DNA from 2 places in the Lysinibacillus sp. NPDC092081 genome. Region 1 is predicted to be linked to the other one. Evidence: riboswitches for the same ligand, from Rfam matches in the RefSeq annotation. Region 1 holds a riboswitch; the other holds the start of a gene.
What was found. A riboswitch is a leader RNA that binds a small molecule or an ion and turns the genes downstream of it on or off. The one in region 1 is predicted to bind cyclic di-AMP.
Positions count from the first base shown of each region.

Region 1 (10,663 bases):
TCTTCGCATCTTTTTCCCTCCCTTCTAACATGCTTCTCTCCTGTATATACGACTAACTATGCGAAAAGTTTCAGAAATCCTAATAATTTTATTATACAATGAATTTTTAATTTACGGGGCTTTAATAACCGTATATAGAATTAGTATATAACATAAAAGCCGAATGAATCTCAGGGATCACATTCGGCTTCTCCAATATGTACGTAAATTTGAGAGCTCTTAAAGTAAAATACCTGAAATTAATCGAAACACGATTAATTTCAGGTATATTTTTGTCTGCTCAGTGAATCATACAATTGCGTGTTATGAACGTAGGGATTTTTAATGGGAAATTAAATTACCACTTACGTTTACGTGCAGCTTCTGATTTCTTTTTACGTTTAACGCTAGGTTTTTCGTAGAACTCGCGCTTTCTAACTTCTTGAATTGTACCACTTTTTGATACAGTACGTTTGAAGCGGCGAAGAGCATCTTCAAGCGATTCGTTTTTGCGAACGACAGTTTTTGACATCTCTCTTTCCCTCCCTCCGAACACACGTCAATACACAAGTAGGCAAATAACCAACTGTTGTGTACTAAAGAATTATAACGTATTGTCTAAAAATGGTCAATAGAAAGTATACGAATTAATCTGATGAATTTTTGGTGTTATTACCTTAAGAATTTTCAACTTACTTTTGGACAACAATAAATATAAATATTTCTTCCTAATAATTCGGGGTTTACAAAAAATAGAATATGGGCGTAGAATAATCACATTCAATTAAATATCTGCCTAATCTCAATAATTTATGAGAACGGAGGACCCAATATTTGGGGTTAATCCTGCATTTGCAGAAGGGATGAGACACTCTTTCGCCATTCTACCCGTCAGCTAACTTCGTCGGCTTAAGCGAAGGAGGTCATATTAGACCACCATTATTAGTATGTTTATTTTTATGCTTTCATAAAATACTAAAACAGTTGGTCTTTTTATTATGTCTTATTTTTAGTGTCGAGTTAAAAATTTTTTCACAAGCATTAAGGAGAATATGATGAAAACAATTAAAAATAAATTAAATCCTCCAAAAATACTCGTACTCGGTTTTGCAGCTATTATCCTAATTGGAACATTTTTATTGACTCTCCCTATAGCAACAGAGAATGGTGAAGGGCTTACATTTTTAAACGCCTTATTTACTGCTACTTCTGCAACATGCGTAACAGGATTGGTTGTTGTAGATACCGGTGATACTTTTTCTGTATTTGGAGAATTAGTTATTTTATCACTTATCCAAATTGGTGGATTAGGCTTTATGACGTTTGCAACATTAGTATTTTTAATTTTAGGAAAAAAAATTTCTTTAAAAGAACGACTTTTATTAAAGGAGGCCTTCAATAATATATCAATTGCCGGTCTTGTTAAATTAGTTAAAAGGATACTGTTATTTACAGTACTAATTGAAATGATAGGTGGTTTAATTTTATCTATCCGTTTTTCATTTGACATGCCTGTAGGTCAAGCTATTTATTTTGGTTTATTTCATTCGATCTCGAATTTTAACAACGCTGGATTTGATATAATGGGGGGCTTTAAAGGATTAACAGAATATGTAGATGACCCGTTTATCGTATTAACTATTTGTACACTTATTACAATTGGTGGCTTAGGATTTATCGTCATCAATGAACTATATGAATATCGAAATACAAAACGCCTTTCCGTGCATACAAAAATTGTATTAACCACAACACTTATTTTAACAGTAGGCTCAACTATTTTAATATTCTTATTTGAATATGGAAATAGTAGTACCCTCGGACCATTATCTGAATGGGGCAAAGTCCTTGGTTCATTATACCAAGCTGTTACACCGAGGACTGCCGGGTCTAATACACTGTCTATCGGTGATTTAACACATTCAACACTATTTTTAACAATTCTACTAATGTTCATTGGAGCAGGTTCTGGTTCAACTGCTGGGGGAATAAAAATAACAACCTTCGCTGTTTTAGTTGCCACGATGTGGTCACAAATTCGAGGAAAAGAAGATGTTGTCCTCTATAGACGTAGAATAGTTAACGAAACAATTTTAAAAGCTTTAACTGTCACAATGTGTGGAATGATGATAGTTGTACTCGTCACAATTAGCTTAAGTATTACAGAACAAAGTCATAGTTTTATGATGTATTTATTTGAGGCAACCTCTGCTTTTGGTACAGTTGGACTTTCAATGGGCTTAACTACTGAGTTATCACCTGTTGGCCGACTAATTATCATACTTACAATGTTTGCAGGTAGATTAGGTCCATTAACTATTGCTTTTGCCATTACAAAACGACGGAAATCTGAGGCATTCCGTCATCCTAAAGGAAATATAATGATTGGGTAAACACGCAAAGGGAGTGCTGAATGATGACTATTAAACAATATGCTGTAATTGGTCTAGGTAGATTTGGAACAAGTGTAGCTCGCAAATTACAAGAAGCTGGGCAAGAAGTTTTAGGAATTGATATTAACGAAGAAAGAGTCGAAGATGCCGAACTATATGTAACACATGCAGTAGTCGCTGATACGACTGAAGAAAAGGCCCTTACCTCTATTGGAATAGGCAATTTTGATTGTGTCATTGTTGCAATCGGAAGTGAAATGCAATCGAGTATTTTAACCGTATCTTTATTAAAAGAACTCGGAATCAAAAAAGTGATTGCAAAAGCTCTTGGAAAAAGACACGGGCAAGTCTTAGAAAAAGTAGGAGCCGACTGGGTTATCTATCCCGAAAGAGATATGGGAGAGAGAGTTGCCAATCAGCTTCTCTCACCTAATATGCTAAATTATATTGAATTATCAAAAGAATACAGTATAGAAGAAATTATGATTCCTTCAAAAATGGCGAAACAAAATCTTCGAGATTTAGATCTTCGAGCGAAGTATAATGTAAGTGTAATTGCTATTGTTCGAGAAGGAAACATTATTATTTCCCCCTCTCCTGAGCAAATTATTGAAGAAGAAGACATATTAGTCATGATTGGTCATCGGAAGGATCTTGCTTCATTTTCAAATATTGAATAGCAATCAATTAGGCTGTTAAAAGAAGTTTTTTCTGAACAGCCTATTTTTATTTCTGGATACTTTTAAAAGATTTTCTGACTATCCCTATCGTCTTTTAAAATCTCTACAGCCTCTCTGAAACGTAGAGAATGGACGATTTCTCGTTCACGTAAAAATTTCAGGCTATCATTCAAATCAGTGTCATCAGATAAATCAATAATCCACTGATATGTCGCTCGTGCTTTTTCTTCAGCTGCAATATCCTCATACAAATCAGCAATCGGATCCCCTTTAGCCTGAATATAAGTTGCCGTAAACGGTGATCCAGCTGCATTCTGATAAAATAATGCCCTGTCATGATTTGCATAGTGTTCTCCAAGACCTGCCTCTTTTAGCATCTCTGGAGTAGCATCCTTCGTAAGTTTATAGACCATCGTGGCAATCATTTCTAAGTGAGAAAATTCCTCTGTTGCTATATCTGTTAACAAACCGACCACTTTATCAGGAATAGTATAGCGCTGATTCATATATCGAAGTGCTGCTGCTAATTCTCCATCTGCACCACCATACTGCTCAATTAAATACTTAGCTAGCATAGGGTTACATGTACTCACCCTTACTGGATACTGGAGCTTCTTTTCGTAATACCACAAAAAAATTCCTCCTAGTTACTCATAATCAATTATGCCGAGACATAATTGCTTCCAGAACGCTACAAAAAACATTCGCTGAAAGAAGTTAGACTTGCCATGGCCAAGGTGTATCTACCCAATTAAAAGGATAATTTGAATAACTTCTCCCAAAATTCATAAGTGGACCAAATTTTTGCTCAAATTCAACCTTAAGTCGCATACTTATTTCAGTGTTTTCGTTAAATTGCTGGATAGCATCATAATCGTGAGGATGAGTATCTAAATAAAGATTTAATTCCACTATTACAAAATCAATGGCTTGTATTTCTTCAAGTAGCTTATAAAATTCGGGTGGCATCTCTTTACTCATTCTTTATCCCTCCTTCTTGAGGATTTGGATAGGGGCTAAATAATTGAGGCCATAACGTGCCAGATCTGAGAGCTTCTCTAGAGGTTTGATATTGTGGTAGCCCAGGCGGTTGAAAACCCATATATAATTGAGGCGGTGTAGAAAAACTTTTAACTCTTATAGGTGGACATGGATCGTATCGGCTAATAAAAGGCTTCCAGTATTTATATTGCGAAAACATTGTATCCTCCCTTCTATAATCCATTACATCAGTGGAGTATATGAGGTAGATTAAATTATTATTCAGACTAGTGTTATGATCTGGAGGAAGTCCCATAACCGTTACTATTGAACTTGGTGGGAGACTTCTGCAGAAAGAAGTTAATGTCATGCTCAAACAAAATTTAGACGATCACTTGACAAGATCAATACGAACACAAAAAACAGCTCGCTTTTTGAAAAATGCGGCTGTTTTTGTACCTATTATGCATTTAGAATTTGACCAAAATCTTTATATAGTTACACCTAAAAAATATCCTATAGAAATAAAAATAATTACCCATGTTAAAGCTCCAAAACAAGCGAAAGCAAGATAAGTCCTAAACTTCATCTGGGTTATTCCAGACATGTAACTTGTTACATGTCTAATACCTGGTACATAATATCCTATAATAATTGTCCATGGTCCAAATCGATGAAACCATCGTTCAACTTTAGTAAACCGTTTATTATTGAGACCAATCCATTTTCCATATTTCAACACTATAGGTTTCCCTAATTTATTTCCAATTAAATAGCTAATAATCATACCAGTAGTTGAGCCAAGAAAGCTTAAAAGTATACTCAATAGAAAACTTAAATGCCCTTCATGGCACATATATCCCACAAACGTCATCAAGATCTCATCGGGAACGGGTAAGCCAATTATCCCTAAAGATAATAGTAAAAATATTGCAAGATATCCATATTGACTTATAAAACTGCTTATGAATTCCACGGATAGTTTCTCCTTTTTTAGTACAATTCGTTACCTTTATTCGTTACCATTATCATCAAACATCATATATTTCCCCATTTTCCGCTAAAGAATTAAACCCCTGGAATGATTATTAATAACGGAGAGGCAATTAAGATTAAATAATAGTAATAATGGATGAACGACCCAGCAATACACATTCAATCTTTCTATGTTATCGATGTTACTAGATTATGTAAGAATTTGTTCCGTATCTATACAATGTTCTTATAAAGAAAAAATTAATCAGTCCAATAAACAAATTAGGACTTTTTAGATAGCATAGATATTTATATTGATAAAACCATAAAATTATAAAATTTCTCCCTATCATTTTTTGCAATTACTCTTCATAATACATCATCTACTCTGAGTTAAAAAGAGGGGTATTGTGGATGAAACAATTACAATGAATCAATTGGATAAAATTTTTGATATAAATCATCACTAATTAAGGAGATTTATCAACTTGTTTTAATGTTGAGGGATTTCAAATTGCGGGGATTAAAGAGGTTACGACACACGCATTGTACAATACTAGAATCGTAAACATGCACATGGGGCTAGTCCATAACGAACAGCCCCATAACATTTACTATAAGTATTTTTTATTATTATTAATAATTAGAATCTGCAATTAATCCGTTCATAATAGCAACACCAGAGCTTGCTCCAATACGAGTGGCTCCAGCCTCAACCATCTTTTTCATATCCTCTAAGCTTCGTACACCGCCAGAAGCTTTTACACCTAAATCTGGGCCTACTGTTTTACGCATTAAGGCAATATCTTCTGCTGTCGCGCCTCCAGTAGAAAAACCTGTTGATGTTTTCACATAGTCAGTACCTGCTGCCACAGCTAGTTCACATGCTTTTACTTTTTCTTCCTCAGTTAGAAGGCAAGATTCAATAATTACTTTTACAAGTGCGCTGCCTTTTGCCGCTTCAACAACTGCTGCAATATCTGCTTGCACAAGGTCATAGTTTTTATCCTTTAATGCACCGATATTGATAACCATATCTACCTCTTTTGCACCGTTAGCAATCGCATCTTTCGCTTCGAACGCTTTAACAGCTGGCGTGTTAGCACCTAAAGGGAAGCCAATTACAGTACAAACTAAAACGTCTGAGCCTTGTAAAAGCTCGCTGCTATATTTCACCCAAGTTGGATTTACACAAACAGAAGCAAAGTTAAATTGTTTTGCCTCTGCACATAGTTTTTCGATTTGCTCTTTTGTTGCTTCAGCTTTTAATAACGTGTGATCAATCATACGCGCGAAATTTTGTTCCATTTTTATTAAACTCTCCTCTATCAACAAGTTGTACGTACCTCTCTGAATCATAACATTTTTTAACGTTGCCGTCTAATTTCTTACTGAAGTTAGATGACTTCTAATTATTTTTAAAAAGCATTAAACTTGTGTAATTAAAGATTTTGGAAAGCCAACGATAGATGCTCCTCAATTGCGAAAGCGGCATACCAAATAGAGATTGTAACGATAGTATTAAAGCTGAAATTGTCACAAGACTTGTCATGCCCATTTCTTTTAACCCTTCAGAGGTCACAAGAAAAGCAATAATTCCACCAGTTAGTGGACCTGTTCCCGCAACAGCGCTTTCATAATCAAAAATCATAGGAATCAAAAGAAGAATTAAACTTGCACCAACAATAATGCCCATCAAAGAAATGACCACTGCCCTCCATTGACTACGAATAGTATTAAGTGGAATTAGTGTACCCATACGAATGATTATCGGAGCTGTTCCTAGTACAACACCAACTTCAATAATATTCTTCTGCTAAGTCTAATATTTGTGCGATAGAAGGCTTTAGTCCAACTCATCCAATTTTGTACATGCTGTTTACCAACTTCCTTTAAGCTGAGATAAATTCAGTTCATTTAAATAAACATTTAGTGTAAGCTAATTACACTTTTATACTATTTTAGCATGTTATTTGTAGGAAAAATACGTGATATCTTTAATTGAACATATAGTAAAACACCGTCCAAAATTGAACGGTGTTTTTATTCATAGTTACCCTATATTATTTTACAGTTTCTAATACACGAACAAATTGTCCTTTAGAATGTGGATATCCAGCTTGAGTAATTTTCACCTTCACAAGTTGACCGATTAGGCTTTCAGGACCTTCAAAGACTACTTTTAAGTAATTATCTGTATAACCAGTTAAAAGTCCTGCCTCATCGCTTCCATCATGCACGAATTCTTCAGGAATTACCTCTAGTACTTGATCTTCAAAGCGAGAAGCATATTCCTTTGCTAATTGGTCATTTAATGCGATTAATCGATGAACACGTTCGTTTTTAATGTCCTCGTCAATTTGGTCCTCCATGCGCGCTGCTGGTGTACCTGTACGTGGAGAGAACGGGAATACGTGTAATTCCGAAAACTTATGATCACGTATAAAGTTATATGTTTCCATGAATTCTTCCTCAGTTTCTCCTGGGAAACCTACGATTACGTCAGAAGTGACAGCCAAGTCTGGTAAAGCTTCATGTAGTTTAGTTAAGCGTTCACCGAAGAACTCCATTGTATACTTACGACGCATACGTTTTAAAACTGTATCAGAGCCAGATTGGATTGGAATGTGTAAGTGATTAACAACGATTTTTGATTCACGTAAAACTTCAATCACTTCATCTGTTAATTGACTTGCCTCAATCGAAGAAATACGAAGACGTTTTAAGCCTTTCACATTTGCCTCTAAATCACGTAGTAGCTGAGCTAAATTGTAATCTTTTAAGTCTTGTCCATAACCACCTGTATGAATACCAGTTAGAACAATTTCAAGATACCCCGCGTCCACTAGTTGTTTGGCTTGGTTCAATACTTCTTGAGGATCTCGAGAGCGCATCAACCCACGTGCCCACGGAATAATACAAAACGTACAGAAGTTATTACAGCCTTCTTGTATTTTTAAAGATGCGCGTGTACGGTCTGTAAATGCAGGCACATCTAATTCCTCATAAACACGATTTTTCATAATGTTGCGTACAGCATTAATTGGTTGGCGTTCAGTAAGATATTGGTCTATGTAGCCAAGTAATTTTGTACGATCCTGTGTTCCTACAACAATATCAACACCAGGAATCGCCATAATTTCAGCTGGAGATGTTTGAGCATAACATCCTGTAACACAAATGACAGCGTCTGGGTTTTGACGAATAGCTCGACGGATAACTTGACGTGATTTTTTATCCCCTGTATTTGTTACTGTACATGTATTAATGACATAAACGTCTGCTTGACGATCAAACTCCGTACGTTCATAGCCTTCTTCTTTAAATAGCTGCCAAATCGCTTCTGTTTCATAATGATTCACTTTACAACCTAGAGTATGGAAACTCACGATTTTCGGTCGCTCGTTACTCATAATATATATCATCCTTTCAAGAGTACACTACAATAAATTAAATTATCAACGTGTCTTATAATAGCACAAATAAATATGATGAGCCTAGCTTTTTGGCTAAGCTTAAATTTTTGAATAAAAAACCCCCGTTTAAAGTTAGATTGATGTCTAACTTTTACGGGGCAGTTCAGTATTGAGTACCTGCTTGTTAATAGGCTGTTCCACTATAACCAAAAACAGCTATTTTATCCTTCTTGCCCATTTATTTTAATTAAGGCACCTGCTATTCCCCACATCATTTTACAACCCTCTAGCTCCTCCCAATACACCTCTGTAAGAAATCAATCCCTTTGGTTATTAAATTGCAAAAAGGCAGTTGAAAATTAGATTCACCCTAACCTTCAACTGCCTACTCAAATATTGGATTTTATCAGTGCAGTATATATTCCATGGTTGTTTTTCCAAATACATTTTTTATAGAGAACTACCTTTACTTGTTCTGCTCCTCTAAAAACTAGAGTTTAGCAAGGAGGAGTAAGGCCGAAAAGATTAGGAGTGATTACATTAGTGCCAGCTCCAAGGCGGACTTGTTGAACTTGCAGTACTTTTACAGTAAGCTCCAGCACAATTTTTTCACGCAATGTGCTGAAAGTACCTTCTGGTGCTGCCATAATTGGTGAGAAATCAAGTTCAAAGAAGTTTGCAGCTACTAACTCGCCAAATGGCTGCTCATTGTATTTAACTAGATTTTGGAAGAAAGCCTTATCCAATCGAGCATCCATTTGCGTTTTTTCATTAAGGAAGTTCGCTTCGGCAAACTCGGAAATTCCTAAGATCGGAGTAGTGCCTCCAGGTGTTTGTGGGAAAGTAAGGTCTGTAAAACCAGAAAATGGAACATCGGCAATTCTATCACGAAGTGCCCCATTACATGCAGATGAAGCATATTCTATATTTTTGCGAATATGTCCTGCTACAAATAATTTAGCTCTTGTTACCGCAAAAAAGTCAGTGTTGTCAATACGTGCAAAAGCAACCGGTACTAATTTAACTTGATTTAAGAATACATTTTTTTTCACTCTTTTGATTTCAGTTGCTGCAGGAGTGAGCGTAATATCCGACTCCACAACGATTTGAACTGTTGGTTCTGAAAGTACCACTGGAACTTTAATAGTTGGAGCTGTAATCGGTGTAGCGACTACTGAAGTAGTAGCACTAGTTAATGGCATTTGTTCAGTTGATGCCACTGGGCAAGGCTCTGCTTTACAAACTTGATTAACTTGACTATCTAATTGATCACTCAAAATGTTCCCTCTTTTCATTTTTTTTATGAGAGTACTCATATCGCTAGAATATGTAGGTATTTAATCCATACATGGACATATACACTAGTTTTTTTAAAAAGAGTTTTTTGAGCAGAGATAAAAGTTCAAGCATCTTTTAGATCCTTGGCACTCGAATTTTCTGTGCTTGTAGCATATGGATGATTATTTCTAATACTATGTTTTGACACATTTGATTTGAATGAATTAATGACTCATTTTGTGCAGGTACTGCATTCCCAATGGGAGATGCTGTATATTCAATACTCTGATGAATATAACCTTCAATAAACAAATTCCCCCTCAATGCTGAACATGTCCCATTACCTAATGATTGAGAAAACTGATTAGGAACGAATCTACAATTGGTTAATACTACCTCATTCGAGATATCTTTAACTCCCACAATCCCTTTTTCAAATACGATATTCTCTTCAAGGCATATTTCTATTTTATATTCCCCTACTACAACTGGAGCTCTTATGTGCATAAAGTCATCGGAACTGTAAGAGTGATAATTGGTTTCTCCTTTTTTAATTGATTGTGTGTTATGTAAGGGAACTACAACTGATTTAGACGGATTACTCTTCTGATTATTTTTATCATCAGTATCCGTTTTCATTAAAAATATAATTTGATTAATTTTTGAGTGAACCAACCGACAATCAGGTTGTACAGGATAATCCGTTGTAGTACTAAATAGTTTGGTTTCAAATTGCGGAGTAAGATGATTGTCTGGATCAAGAAAATCAAATGTATTTTTAACAACCTCACCACAGATAGGAGCATGAAGAAAATTATCAATTTCTACGTGAGTAGAGAATGGGCTTTTTTTGGTTTTAGAATATACTTTCCCTTGTACTGACTCAGGAAATGCATTAACACGATCTGTAAAATTGTTATTCTCCATCTCTTCTGTATCAATAAGACCTATTATTTTCTTG
Region 1 is NZ_JBIVRU010000002.1:484,679-495,341, reverse strand. It holds gene ACIQLB_RS07185 (NfeD family protein) at 1-9, opposite strand, end outside; gene rpsU (30S ribosomal protein S21) at 338-511, opposite strand; cyclic di-AMP (ydaO/yuaA leader) riboswitch at 763-904, shown strand; gene ACIQLB_RS07175 (TrkH family potassium uptake protein) at 1,035-2,372, shown strand; gene ACIQLB_RS07170 (potassium channel family protein) at 2,396-3,052, shown strand; gene ACIQLB_RS07165 (manganese catalase family protein) at 3,115-3,684, opposite strand; gene ACIQLB_RS07160 (spore coat protein CotJB) at 3,770-4,033, opposite strand; gene ACIQLB_RS07155 (spore coat associated protein CotJA) at 4,026-4,253, opposite strand; gene ACIQLB_RS07150 (DedA family protein) at 4,524-5,009, opposite strand; gene deoC (deoxyribose-phosphate aldolase) at 5,645-6,316, opposite strand; gene ACIQLB_RS07140 (hypothetical protein) at 6,417-6,719, opposite strand; gene mtaB (tRNA (N(6)-L-threonylcarbamoyladenosine(37)-C(2))-methylthiotransferase MtaB) at 7,072-8,421, opposite strand; gene ACIQLB_RS07130 (CsxC family protein) at 8,922-9,701, opposite strand; partial or broken gene ACIQLB_RS07125 (BC_2427 family protein) at 9,838-10,663, opposite strand, start outside.

Region 2 (8,322 bases), on a different contig from region 1:
AGATAGCTCATCAGCACTTTGGACTGTTTTATTTATTGCTGTAGTTTTAACGTTCAATCTATTATCGGTAAAAAGCTATGGTGAAAGTGAATATTGGTTTGCAATGATAAAGGTTGTAACTGTAATCATTTTTATTATCATCAGTTTTTTAATGATTTTTGGTATTTTAGGAGGACACGCTCCGGTAGGCTTTACGAATTTCTTTATCGGTGATGGACCATTCCATGGTGGGCTCCTTGCTACATTTGGTATTTTCTTAGCTGCGGGATTCTCATTCCAAGGGACAGAGCTACTTGGAATAACAGCAGGTGAAACGGATGACCCTGGTAAAAACATTCCGAAAGCCGTTAAGTCTGTTTTCTGGCGAATTCTTTTATTTTATATTTTAGCGATTGCTGCAATTGGGATGTTGATTCCATTTACAGACGCACGATTGCTATCTGAAGATATCGCTGTTTCACCATTTACGCTAGTATTCGACCGTTTAGGAATTGCCTTTGCTGCATCATTGATGAATGCTATCATTCTAACGGCAATGCTATCAGCAGGGAATTCAGGGCTTTACGCATCGTCACGTATGCTTTGGCAATTAGCGATAGATGGACATGCACCGAAAATTTTCACTAAACTAAGCCGTCGAGGTATTCCGATTTACGCATTAATGGCAACTTTAGCAGTAGGCTGTCTAGCATTTTTAGCTTCATTCTTTGGTGATGGTGTGGTCTATATGTGGCTGCTAAATGCCTCTGGGATGTCTGGCTTCATTGCATGGTTAGGAATTGCATTTAGCCATTACCGTTTCCGTCGAGCGTTCGAGGTACAGGGACTAGATCCGAAATTGTTGCCGTATAAAGCAAGGCTATTCCCATTCGGCCCGCTATTTGCCTTTACGGTTTGTATGATTGTTGTTATTGGACAAAACTACAGTGCCTTTATGGGTGATACAATAGATTGGTACGGTGTCCTTGTCTCATATATCGGTATTCCACTGTTCTTATTCTTATGGCTTGGCTATAAAATCAAGCATAAAACAAAAATGCTTCCATTAGAGCAATGTGATTTAAAAGTCGAACAATAATAAATAAAACTGTCCTGTGAGTCATAGAAAATGACTTGCAGGGCAGTTTTTTTAGTTAAAAAATATTAATAAATTTCCCGAATTTATCACCTACTTTTGGCGTGCAGCCTTAATATGGTAGACTGTTATATAAATGGCAAATCAAAAAGGTTTTATGTTGGGGAGAGGTGCGTGTAAGTGCAAAAGCATATTTTACTTGTAGAAGATGACGAAGCCATTCGTGAAATGGTAGAAAACTATTTAACGATGGAGGGGTTCATTGTCGCTACTGCAGTAAATGGAGAAGAAGCATTACAAAATTGTTTAAACAATCCCTTTGATTTAGTGATCTTGGATATTATGATACCGAAGCTTAATGGATTAGAGGTTTTAAAGATCATACGAGAGCAAGCATCACTTCCGATTATCATCATGTCAGCCAAGGATAGTGATGTTGATAAAGCGTTAGGATTAGGATTAGGGGCAGATGATTATATCGCCAAGCCGTTTTCGATGCTGGAATTTTCGGCACGTGTTAAAGCAGCCATTAGAAGAGCTACAAAATACTCCACTCAAATAGAGGATAAGAAAGATATAGTAGAGATAGATAACTTATCGATTGACCTTGTTAATTTTTCAGTTGAGAAGAATGGACAACAAGTAAAGCTCACTTCAAAGGAATTTGGTATCTTAAAATTATTCGTGACAAATCGTAATCGAGTTTTTACAAAGCAGCAAATTTATCAATTGATTTGGAATGATGCTTACTATGGAGATGAAAATATTATTAATGTACATATAAGAAGATTACGTGAAAAAGTGGAAGACGATCCATCCAATCCTAGGTATATTAAAACGCTTTGGGGAATTGGCTATAAATTTGAAGGATAAACAGATGATTATATTTCTATTACTGATGATTGTGTTACTCGTAGGTATTATTATTTTTCAGGTGAGAGCAAAAAAACAACAGAACGCTACTATTCAATACATGCATCAAAAACTGCAAGCAATCATTAACGAACAATCAAGCGAAAAGATTTTAGCATCGACAACAAATCAAGAATTACAGCAGTTACTGATTGCGATGAATGCGTTGCTAGACCACAATCAAAAAGTACTGGCGACACATCGAAAAATGGAAGGCTCCATGAAAAAGATGTTAGCCAATATTTCACATGATCTTAAAACGCCTTTAACAGTTGTACTAGGTTATACGGAAATGCTGAAGCTTCATCACTCACTTAGTGAAGAGGAGCAGAAACGATTGCTCACTGGCGTTCACTCGAAAACATTGGAAGTATTAAAAATAATCCATACATTTTTTGACCTGGCAAAATTGGAGGCTGGAGATACAGATTATCCAATGACGAAAATTAATGTAAGTGAAATTTGCCGGAAAAACATTTTATCATTTTACGATATGATCACTTCGATGGGGCTAGAGATTGATATAGCAATACCAGAGATATCCTTGTATGCACTTGGCAATGAAGAAGCATTAGATAGGGTTCTGAATAATTTATTGTCAAATGCTATTGCCTATGGGGCGGCAGGAAACATTATTGGGCTTACAGTAAGAAATGATGATACGAATATTTTTATTGATGTATGGGATTGTGGTAAGGGGATTGACGAATATCATATTGATAATGTTTTTGAAAGAATGTATACACTTGAGGATTCAAGAAATAAATCCTTCCAGGGGAGTGGCCTTGGCTTAACGATTACAAAACGTCTTGTAGAATTAATGGATGGCTCCATCCAGCTTTCTAGTATCCCATATGAGAAGACTATTTTTACGGTTTCTTTAAAACGAATGATGTACTGAACAGTCATGCTTGTAGAGCATTTTAATTGCTTTACAAGCTTTTCTTCTGCGCTTAAGAAATTTGTAAGAATCAAGTAATAAATTAGAGAGTTTCATTTTTTATAATAAGGATAGCTAAATTTAAAGGAGAGATCTACATGACCTATATTGTGAAAACAAATCAGCTTACGAAGGTATTTGAGGGAAAAGAAGTCGTTTCTGCTGTGTCTATGCATGTGAAAAAGGGAGAGATCTACGGTTTTTTAGGTCCTAATGGTGCCGGGAAAACGACAGTCATGAAAATGCTAACAAACCTTACGAAGCCAACGAGTGGAGATATTGAAATCTTTGGTGAAAAATTAATGGACCGCTCATACGACGTGCTGAAAAGGATGGGAACGATTATTGAATACCCGATTTTTTATGAAGATTTAACAGCAAAGGAAACGTTAGAATTACATTGCGAATATATGGGCTATTATGACAAGAAAGAGATTGCGCATGTTCTAGGTTTAGTAAAACTAACAAATACGGAGAATAAGCGTGTGAAAGACTTTTCCCTTGGGATGAAACAACGATTGGGTATTGCACGTGCAATTATTACGAAGCCAGAATTGCTTATTTTAGACGAGCCGATTAATGGACTAGATCCAGTTGGCATTAAAGAGCTTCGAGAGCTATTCAAGATGCTTTGTAAAGAGTATGGCATTACGATTATTATCTCTAGTCATATTTTGGGTGAAATTGAACAATTGGCAGATACAGTTGGAGTTATTAAAGATGGAAGATTAATTAAGGAAGTATCAATGGACGCTGTCAATCGTAGTCAAACAGATTATATTGAAGTAACTGTCAATGATGGGGAAAAGGCTGTCTTTATTATAGAAAGTAAATTAAATATTACTAATTTCAAACTAATGGATGACAATTGTATTCGAATTTATGATTCGACAGTTTCACAAAAGGTGCTATCTAAAACATTGATTGAGCATGATATTGAAATTGAGGGCATTAGCAAAAAAACAAGTTCATTAGAGGATTATTTCTTGAAGCTAATCAATGGAGGTGTCGCTAGTGCTTAATTTAATGCGGCTAGAAATGAAAAAATATCATATTGGTTCATATATAAAAAGAGCTATTTTTGCAAATTTTATAATACTAGGTGTTATATTTATGCTTATATTTATTACTAAAATAGAAGGGGATCAAGATTTTAGAACTTATCAGAGGGCATTTGGCATTATAGATTCAGGTGTAAGAGCAGTATTTATTATTTTTGCTAGTGTGTTAATCGCCAAGTTTATTATTGGAGAATTTAAATTTAAAACTATTACCGTAGCATTTATGTACCCGATCAATAGAAAAAAACTAATTGCTTCAAAGCTAGCCATTGTTGTTCTTTTTACCTTTAGTGCAATTATTTTATCGACTATTTTTGTCACAGCGATTTTTTGTACTGTTAGTGAGGGTTTTCAATTGCTCCCGGATACATTAACGTTCTCTTTCATAATACAACGAATTCCTGCTATGATCATGAATGCAGTTTCAGCATCATGCATCGCATTAATACCATTGTATTTTGGTATGAGAAAATACTCCGTTCCGGCAACGATTATATCATCTATAATAATTGTATCGGCCGTATCATCAAATTCAGGCAACTTCACCTTGTATGATATTATTTTCATACCAATTACTTTAGCTATTATCGGTATAAGCGTGGCCTATTTATCGTTCCGAAACATTGAGAAGATAGATATTTAAGGATAAAAAAATAGCGCATTGTAGTAGGGGATGACAATTGTTAAAACGTATGACATATATATAAGTTGATTGGAGTGGAGACTGGGTGACTCCTTGGGGATTAGCAATAGAGGAACGAAGGCTAAAACCATCACATCCTGTGATAACGCCTTCGTGACCAACATCGTGTTGGCCCGAGACCCTGGAGCGAGCAACGCGAGTGAAGCGGCTCATCGGACGCCCCCAGGAAGCTCTGCTCTGTGCGAAAGCGAAGCGACAGCAACAAAGCGCCCAGTCGGAGCGGAAATCAACCCGCGTTATGAAAAAAGCCCCTTATATGTAGAAATGCCAGACACAAAACCAAATGATGGTCTTTGTGCCTGGCATTTCTTTAACCAAATACCGTTTGCCATAATAAATAAAGATTTAAAGCAACTACAATCGCCACGACAATCCATCCTAATATCGTTGTAATACGATGGTTGACAAGGCTTCCCATGATGTCGCGCTTACTTGTAAACATAACAAGCGGTACAAGAGCAAATGCAATACCAAACGATAAAACAACTTGACTTAGGACAAGTGCATAAGTTGCATTAACACCGGATGCAATGATAATCAAAGGAGGTAGCATTGTAATAGCACGGCGTAAATAGAGTGGAATTTTCATTCTTATAAAGCCTTGCATTACAACGTCACCTGCAAGTGTACCAACTGAAGAGCTAGCAAGACCTGCAATGAGAAGGCCAAGGCCAAAGGACACCGCCGCCATCGGGCCAAGCGCCTCTTTTAATCCGGTATAAGCGATATCTAAATCTTCAACTACTACACCTTGTGTATGGAATACGGCTGCAGCAATAACAAGCATACTCATATTGATAGCGCCAGCGATAATCATTGCGATAATAATATCAATAAACTCAAAACGGAATATACGTTTTTTTTCAGCATCATTTCGACCAACGACCCGATTTTGGGTTAATGAAGAATGCAAGTAAATAGCGTGTGGCATAACAGTTGCCCCTAAAATACCCGTTGCGAGTAAAATAGAATCTACTCCATCGAAGCGTGGTGTGAACATGCCTATTGTTACTTCGCCCCAATTCGGCTGTGCTAAAAATGTCTGGAATGCAAATGCTAATACGACAATAAGCACCATGCCAGAAATACCCGCTTCAAACGCTCTAAAGCCTCTGCGTTGTAATTCTAAAATAGCAAATGAGCCGACTGCTGTAATAAGCGCTGCAGGTAACATTGGAATATTGAATAACAAGTACAGCCCTAGTGCAGCTCCAATAAATTCTGCTAGGTCTGTTGCAATAATGACCAATTCAGCCTGTATCCATAAAAAAATAGAAGTTTTTTTAGAAAAATGTTCACGTGCTACTTCGGGTAAATTTTTACCTGTCGCAATACCAAGCTTTGCCGACAAAGATTGAATTAACACCGCCATTAAATTAGAAAAGGCGATTACCCAAAGCAGTAAATATCCATATTGTGAACCTGCTGTAATATTTGTTGCAAAGTTACCTGGATCAATATAGGCAACTGCTGCGATGAATGCTGGGCCGAGAAACGGTAAGATTCGTCGCCAGCCTTTTATATCTCCATCTAAAACCGCCTCAGCAGGCGATTTATTCATTTGTTTGTAAACCATGTTGTTCCCTCATTTCAAAGAGTATCGCAAGCGAAATAAAGTTTCCTAGAGGAAAATGTATAGTACTATTTTATAGCTAGAACCTAAAAATGTGAAGAAGTTTGTTTAATTTTTTACTTAATTCGAAATGTTTTTGATATAGTAAACCAATTGTAATTGAAGAATGCAGCTTTTGTATCAATGTATGGAAGCATCCTAGCGGAATATTCGATTCATTTGAAAATGATCAAGGATTAATGTACTTATCCATTTTAAAAGAGGGAATATACTTATAAAGTATCTTTTTAATTGATTTCCAATTCAGGTATTCACATATTTTCTACCAATATTAAAATGTTATTCTTTAAAGAATAATCCATTTCCAAAATTCGGGGTGTTGTTTTGGGGCCATAATAAAACTGTTCGAAATATCAAGTGAAAAAAATTTTTTGTAACCGTTCTTTTCATCTTTACTTTTTTTAAATACAGGCGTAATATGACATCATTATAAAAGTTTCAAATTTCTAAATCGCTGAAGCAATGACGCGGGGGACCCGATTTTTACGGATTACATAGGTAATCCTTGGGGTGAATCTCTTCATTTATTGAGGGGTAGGGCTACTCAGGCCCGAATCCGACAGCTAACCTCGTAAGCGTTAAGAGCAGAAAAGTGGAGCTTGGCAGACGAATGAGCGTCTACAAGTCTTATTTAGTGATGGCTTGTAGATTTTTTTTATCTTCATTTAATGAAACAAGGCCCCGGTGAATGGACAGAAAACCGATTATGCAAAAGTGTAATCGATTTAGAAATGTGAAACACATTCTATGAAACTAGAAGGTGTAGAAAATGAAATCCTCATTAAAACGTTTTATTATCGGTAAACCATTGAGATCTGATGTGTTAGGGGAACAAAAGCTTAGTAAAACAAAAGCACTTGCCATACTATCGTCTGATGCTTTGTCATCAGTAGCGTATGGACCTGAGCAAATTTTAATTGTACTCATGACAGTAAGTACGGTTGCCTTTTGGTATTCTCTACCGATTGCTGCTGGGGTAGTTGTGTTACTGACAGCACTTATTTTCTCGTACCGTCAGGTTATTTATGCGTATCCACATGGTGGTGGAGCATATGTAGTTTCTCGGGAAAATTTAGGTGTCAATGCAGGTCTAGTCGCAGGTGGATCATTGCTTGTCGATTATATTTTAACAGTTGCTGTAAGTGTATCGGCTGGAACAGATGCCATTACATCGGCATTTCCAAGTCTGCATTCATATAACGTTGTAATCGCTGTGTTTTTTGTTATATGTTTAACGATTTTAAACCTACGTGGTGTCACAGAATCTGCATCCATTTTAGCGTATCCCGTTTATTTGTTTGTGATCGTGATTCTGATGTTAATCGGGGTAGGGGCTTATAACGTAGTAACAGGGCAAGTTCCAGCAGATTTGCATCCAAAGGTTGGTACACCAGTTGCGGGTATTAGTCTATTTATCTTATTAAAAGCATTTGCATCGGGAAGCTCAGCTTTGACTGGTGTTGAAGCCATTTCAAATGCTATTCCTAATTTTAGAGATCCAGCGCCGAAAAATGCGTCTAAAACATTACTGGCTATGGGCGGTATTTTAGCAGTGCTATTTATCGGTATTGTGAGTTTAGCATATTTTTATGGTGTTGCTCCAAATGCGAAAGAAACGGTTGTCTCACAAATTGCGGAGGCAAGTGTAGGTCGTAATATTTTTTATTATATAGTACAAGGAACAACAGCGATGATATTAGTACTTGCTGCAAATACAGGTTATTCGGCCTTTCCTTTACTGGCTGTCAATTTATCGAAGGACGGTTTTATCCCAAGAATATTCCAAATTCGTGGGGATCGACTTGGTTATTCAAATGGCATTATGATGCTTGGTTTAGCTGCCATTGTTTTAATCTTTTTATTTGGTGGAACAACAGAGCATTTGATTCCACTTTATGCAGTTGGTGTGTTTATTCCGTTTACTTTAGCGCAGGCTGGCATGATGCGAAAATGGTGGCGTGAAAAGCCAAAAGGTTGGGTGGCTAAATTTGCAATTAA
Region 2 is NZ_JBIVRU010000013.1:5,138-13,459, forward strand. It holds gene ACIQLB_RS17300 (amino acid permease) at 1-1,078, shown strand, start outside; gene ACIQLB_RS17305 (response regulator transcription factor) at 1,256-1,948, shown strand; gene ACIQLB_RS17310 (sensor histidine kinase) at 1,953-2,888, shown strand; gene ACIQLB_RS17315 (ABC transporter ATP-binding protein) at 3,026-3,949, shown strand; gene ACIQLB_RS17320 (ABC transporter permease) at 3,942-4,631, shown strand; gene ACIQLB_RS17325 (Nramp family divalent metal transporter) at 5,002-6,267, opposite strand; cyclic di-AMP (ydaO/yuaA leader) riboswitch at 6,767-6,916, shown strand; gene ACIQLB_RS17330 (APC family permease) at 7,094-8,322, shown strand, end outside.
Region 2: it holds a riboswitch for cyclic di-AMP, as region 1 does, so the genes downstream of both, ACIQLB_RS17330 (APC family permease) here and ACIQLB_RS07175 (TrkH family potassium uptake protein) in region 1, are expected to answer to the same signal.